2 linked regions of the Metabacillus sp. KUDC1714 genome follow. The protein of the gene in region 1 interacts with the protein of each later gene in a pairwise test. Links are inferred from orthologs where the notes say so. Each region holds a gene or a part of one and is shown on either strand. Other genes may lie near its edges.

Region 1 (3,136 bases):
GAATGCAGTGAAACATCCAAATGCAGGTGGTGTCTTAGTTTTAGGTCTTGGCTGTGAAAATAATGATATTCATGAGTTTAAGGACTCACTAGGTGAATTCAATGAGAATCGAGTTAAGTTTCTCCGTTCACAAGAGGTTTCAAATGAAATTGAAGAGGGTGTAGATCTGCTAGTTGAGATTTACGAGAATGCTAGAGCTGATAAAAGAGTGGATATTCCTTTGTCTGAATTAAAAATCGGTTTAAAATGTGGTGGTTCGGATGGCTTTTCAGGCATTACAGCTAACCCTTTACTTGGAAGACTCTCCGATTATTTAGTTGCACAAGGAGCGACAACTGTATTAACTGAAGTTCCAGAAATGTTTGGTGCAGAGAAAATATTGATGGAAAGAGCGGAAAATGAAGAAGTATTTCATGAAATTGTTGAGTTAATTAATGATTTTAAACGGTATTTTCAAAAACATGATCAGCCTGTTTATGAAAATCCATCACCAGGTAATAAAGCAGGGGGAATTACAACACTTGAAGATAAATCTCTAGGCTGTACTCAAAAAGCGGGAACAGCTCCAATAGTAGATGTTTTAAAATATGGTGAAAGATTACACTCAAAAGGATTGAATCTTCTAAGTGCACCTGGAAATGATTTGGTTGCATCTACCGCATTAGCAGCATCAGGCTGTCAGCTCGTTTTGTTTACTACAGGGAGAGGGACTCCGTTTGGGACATTTGTCCCGACGATGAAAATATCAACGAACACACAAATCTTTGAAACAAAGCGTCATTGGATTGATTTTAATGCTGGGACACTTATTGAAGGTCAATCCTCAGAAGAGCTTTTAGAGGATTTTATTACTTATATTATAAAGGTTGCAAGTGGTGAGCTTTTGAATCACGAAAAGAATAACTTTAGAGAGATTGCTATTTTTAAAACAGGTGTTACGTTATAATTTTAATGAAGGGGCAGAATTATTCTGTCCTTTCAAACATTTGTTAACATAATATATTTATGGTTTATAAGGTGATGAGAGGTTATGCTTTATATAGAAAAAGACCCCCGACATTATAGAATTTCGGGGGTTCAAAAGACTTTATTATTTCCACCATGCATCAAACATAGTAGCAGGTAGTTCACGCTTATGCTGAGAAACGAGATAGCGTTTTTCAATTTTTTCAGCAATTTCTTGATCAACTTGTTTTCCTTCTAAATAGTCATCTAGTTGATCATACGTAATGCCAAGCTCAGTTTCGTCAGCTTGTAGCGGAGTGTTATCAAGTAAATCCGCAGTTGGTGTTTTGAGATATAGTCGTTCTGGTGCATCTAATTCTTGTAATAAGCTTTTACCTTGACGTTTTGTTAATCCAGTGAGGGGTAGAAGGTCTGCTCCACCGTCCCCATATTTTGTGAAAAATCCAGTTACAGCTTCAGCAGCATGGTCAGTGCCAATGACTAATAAGCCTTTTTGTCCGCCAACCGCATATTGTGTAACCATGCGTGCTCGCGCTTTTACATTTCCTTTATTAAAGTCAGTGAGAGGTTCACCTGTTGTATCTTGATAATTTTGGGCAAATGTATCAACAGTACTAGAAATATCAAAAGCGATGCTTTCATCTGGCTGAATAAATGATAATGCTAGCTGTGCATCATCTTCGTCTTTTTGAACCCCATAAGGAAGACGAACAGCTATAAATTTAGCCTCATAGCCTTCATTTCGTAGTTCTTCTACTGCAAGCTGTGCAAGGCGTCCAGATAGGGAAGAGTCTTGGCCACCACTAATTCCAAGTACAAAGCCTTTTGCCCCTGTTTTCTTAACGTAATCTTTTAAAAATGTAATACGAGCTTGAATTTCTTCCTTTGGATTGATTGTTTCTTTTACATGTAATTCACTCATAATTTGCTTTTGTATACTCATTTTTTCATTCCTCCTACCGATATAATGAATGTTCATTAATATATTTGTAACATACTTCAGGTAAAAGATAGCGCGGATCTCCACCTAGGGAAAACTCTTCCCTAATATAGGTAGAGCTAATTTCCATAGCAAGACCTTTATCGATTAAATGAAATGTTTCACCATCATCATGATTTCTTAATATAGGTGAACTGCTAATCGCTTTTAACATGTTTATACCATCTCTTGCCATTACGATAAACTTGTTTTCTTGTACAAGATTACTTGAGTTTCCCCATTTTCCTTTTCCGATATCGATTAATAGATCTGCACCCATAATAAAATATATCGTATCATTTTTATATTTGGTTTTAAAATACGTTAATGTTTCGTAAGTTGAGATGTTCCAAGCATTTTGAGTCATTTCGTAATCATCAGCTATGAATGTATCATTATTTTCGATTGCCAGCTGAAGCATATTCATACGGTGACTGTCGTCTGTTTGCATCTGTTTATCCTTCCGCTTACTAGAACAAGGTAAGAAGATGACCTTATCAAGCTTGCAGCGATGTCGAATTGTATTTGCAGTCCAAAGATGTACATTAGTAATAGGATCAAAGGATGATCCGTAAATCCCGATTTTTCCCATCGTTATCCTCCAAATATTCATAATGAAAACTGGTAGACCAAACAACTAGAACGACTAAGGGTATTATCGTGTCCACCTAATTTAACTGAGTAAGAGGGGACCTATTATGAATTTGAACTACCTGTTATCATTACTGAGACCTTTTGTTTAACCTCTTCAATATTTTTCATTTTGTTTTCCCAACAAGCTTGGCTTAAGTCAACTGGATATTCTTCAGGATGTAATGCACGTTTATATTCATCCCACAATAACTGTAGATTTTCCATTGTATACGTCTGCATTTGTATCAAAGTTGGTGTATCGTATATTAGCTTTCCATCTGTAAAAATTTTCTGGTGAAGTTCTTTTGCTTCAAAGTTCGTAACAAATTTGCTAATGAATGTGTGAATAGGATGAAACATTTTTATCTTTTCTTCCTTTTCAGGTTGTTCATTATGAAGGGTAATATAATCTCCTTCAGATTTATTGTTTAAACGATTAATGATTCTATAGACTTTCTTTAAACCAGGGGTTGAAACCTTTTCTGGGTTGCCGCTAATTTTGATTGTATCAATCATTTCTCCATCTTCATCTTCAATTGACACTAGTTTATAGACCGC
Region 2 (3,153 bases), 2.6 Mb from region 1 along the record:
ATAACACTTGATTTTCTGTAATAACAATTTCGATTAAATCACTTGTGTCATCTAAGATCTTACTAAGTTCGCTTAAGCTTTTCCCTGGAATAACAACATTATATAAATTCTGACTTTCTGTATTAATTGCAGCTTTTCTTAAAGCTAAACGATGACTATCTGTTGCGATACATATTAGCTCACTGTTTTCCAATTTCCAATTAACACCTGTTAAAATTGGTCTAGTTTCTGATGTTGATACAGCAAATACTGTTTGGCGGATCATTGCCTTTAACAAATCAGTAGGAATCTTGAACATATTTTCTTCTTCAATTTGTGGTAAATGAGGATATTCTTCAGCATCTAATCCGTTTAAGCTAAATTCTGCTTTTCCTGATCGAATAATTGTTGAGTGTTGGTTACCTACTTCAATTTCGACAATATCCTTTGGTAACTTCTTAACAATTTCACTAAAGAATCTAGCTTGTAAAACAACACTACCACTTTGTTGGATTTCTACAATTTCATTTCCATCTTCCTCAACAGGAATAAAAGATTCTATTGATATATCTGAGTCACTACCTGTTAAAGTAACTCCCTCTGAATTAGCAACAATTTTTATACCAGTCAAAATAGGAATTGTTGTCCTTGATGATACTGCCTTCATTACGTCTTGAACACTTTGGACTAATTTATCACGTTGAATAATGAATTTCATGAAAGAATTCCTCCTTTTTTAGAAATTAGGTTATATATTTATTTTTTAAAAATATAGTAGAAGTACTAGTAGGGCCTGTGGAAATGTGGATAACTGGTATAAACGAAAGGAAACACAGCCTATCCACATGTGGACAGACTGTGTATATATCTGCATTAGTTATTCACACTATTCAGGTTCAATAATTCTTTTAAGAGCCTCTAATTAATCCTGTAATTTCTTTTAATTGTCTTTGCAGCTGTTCATCACTCTGAAGCATTTTAGAAATTTTTTCATGAGCATGGATCACTGTTGTATGATCACGTCCACCAAATTCTTCTCCGATTTTAGGAAGAGATGAATCTGTTAATTCCCTAGATAAATACATAGCAATCTGTCGAGGGAAAGCTACTGATTTTGTCCGCTTTTTAGCTTTGAAATCCTCTAATTTCACCTGGAATTCCTGACCAACTATCCGTTGAATATCACTAATTGCAATCATTTTTGGTTTAGAATTTGGAATAATATCTTTTAATGCTTCAGCAGCTAAATCTGCATTGATATCTTTATTTATCAAAGAAGAATAAGCGACAACTCTAATAAGAGCTCCTTCTAATTCTCGAATGTTTGAATCAATTTGATTTGCAATATAAAGCATGACTTCATTTGGTATATCTAGACCTTCAGCTTTTGCTTTTTTTCTTAAAATAGCAATTCTTGTTTCTAAATCTGGAGGGGTAATGTCAGTAATTAAGCCCCACTCAAAGCGTGAACGAAGTCTGTCCTCGAGAGTAGGTATTTCCTTAGGTGGACGATCACTGGAAATGATAATTTGTTTGCTTTCCTCATGTAAAGTATTAAATGTATGGAAAAATTCTTCTTGTGTTGATTCTTTTCCAGCAAGAAATTGAATATCATCAATTAGTAGAACATCAACACTTCTATATTTATTCCTAAAGTCAACCGCTTTATTATCACGGATTGAGTTTATGAATTCATTTGTAAACTTTTCAGAGGAGAGGTAAACAATTTTTGCAGAAGGATTATGATTCATTACATAGTGTCCAATGGCATGCATTAAGTGAGTTTTACCTAGTCCAACTCCTCCATAAATAAATAAAGGATTATATGCTTTTGCAGGTGCTTCAGCTACTGCTAATGATGCAGCATGAGCAAATCTGTTACCTGATCCAATAACGAATGTATCAAACGTATACTTAGGATTAAGCATACTTTGTGGTATTTCATTTTGTTCATCGTTATTATTATTTATTTGTTTTATTGGAGAATTTTGCACAAATTCATCATCCCTTTGATTTTGGGGAATAATAAATTTTATAAGGAACTCTTCACCTGTTAGCTGGTAGATGGTATCAGCAATTAAATGTAGGTACCTGGATTCCAACCAATCTCTTGCAAACTCATTTGGAGCAGTTATGGTTAGGGTGTCACCTTTAATAGTATGTGCCTTCGTTGACTTAAGCCATGTTTCATAGCTAGGCTTACTTATTTTCTTTTCTATCTCTCCAAGAGCTTTACTCCAAAGTTCGGAAATGTTCTCCATGTAATGGTTTGTCCCTCCTTTACCTAAGCACCATTGCTGTTTGTATAATCTTTGTACAAGGTGCGAATATTCATGTATAAACATACAAACGTAAAAAATGTGCATAAATATATAATATAGTAATAAAACGTCTTTTCGACAAAACCCAAGTATTGTGGACAACAATTTACACAGGCTGTTTATAAACTATTCACATGTTATCCACAGATTGTGGATAACGCAAATTTGGTTATTAGTTATTAAGAGTGAAAACACAAATATAATATCAGAATAAAGCTAGAGATGCAACGGTTTTTACAAACTTATCCACACAACTAATCAATTGTTGAAGGAAATTGTCCACAATAGGCTAAGTTGTGAAAAACTTGTCGATAACTTATGTGCATACTGCAGAAACTTGTCGAATTGTTATCCACAGATCATTTAACTGTACAAAGGGTTTTATTTTTTTATTTAAGTTTGACAAACTCGTTGTTGATTTCCACTGCAGGTATTCTCTCTTTCCGCGGGCGATGTGGGAGTCTTCACGGTGCTTTGAACCTGTGGAGTTTCATGTATTCCATTCCAATAACAAGTCAAAAATCGACAGTGAGCTTTAACAGATCCTTGTTAAAAAAGAATGAGTAGTTGACAATTCATACATTCACTCACTATAATTAGTAAGACTGTCTTTAACTGTTATTCCTCAGGGAGGTGTCATATATGAAACGTACTTATCAACCAAATAAACGTAAACGTAGTAAAGTTCATGGTTTCCGTAGCCGTATGAGCACAGCTAATGGACGTAAAGTTCTTGCTCGCCGTCGTCGCAGAGGAAGAAAAGTATTATCAGCATAGGCCACTGAAAAATCAGTGGTCTTTTTTTGCAGATAAGAAAATTTAAGTTTTTTTAAGCTTAGTTTGAGCGTCTTAT

The links.
Region 2: the proteins of nadE (region 1) and dnaA interact in binary tests that used the Escherichia coli proteins (3 or more experiments, as listed by UniProt). The link is inferred for Metabacillus sp. KUDC1714 from one-to-one orthologs.

Annotation. Positions count from the first base shown.
Region 1 is NZ_CP055263.1:4,556,871-4,560,006, forward strand. What follows is about bases 1-2,792. They hold nadE (NAD(+) synthase), read right to left. Parts: upstream 1,910-2,792; coding sequence 1,091-1,909; downstream 1-1,090. Other genes in these bases: HUW50_RS20920 (UxaA family hydrolase), read left to right, coding at 1-946; nadD (nicotinate (nicotinamide) nucleotide adenylyltransferase), read right to left, coding at 1,923-2,537; HUW50_RS20935 (nicotinate phosphoribosyltransferase), read right to left, coding at 2,642-2,792. Also shown: more of HUW50_RS20935, read right to left, coding at 2,793-3,136. UniProt on the Escherichia coli protein: Catalyzes the ATP-dependent amidation of deamido-NAD to form NAD. Uses ammonia as a nitrogen source.
Region 2 is NZ_CP055263.1:1,957,975-1,961,127, reverse strand. What follows is about bases 65-2,873. They hold dnaA (chromosomal replication initiator protein DnaA), read right to left. Parts: upstream 2,241-2,873; coding sequence 888-2,240; downstream 65-887. Other genes in these bases: dnaN (DNA polymerase III subunit beta), read right to left, coding at 65-697. In the rest of the region: more of dnaN, read right to left, coding at 1-64; rpmH (50S ribosomal protein L34), read left to right, coding at 2,943-3,077. UniProt on the Escherichia coli protein: Plays an essential in the initiation and regulation of chromosomal replication. Binds in an ATP-dependent fashion to the origin of replication (oriC) to initiate formation of the DNA replication initiation complex once per cell cycle.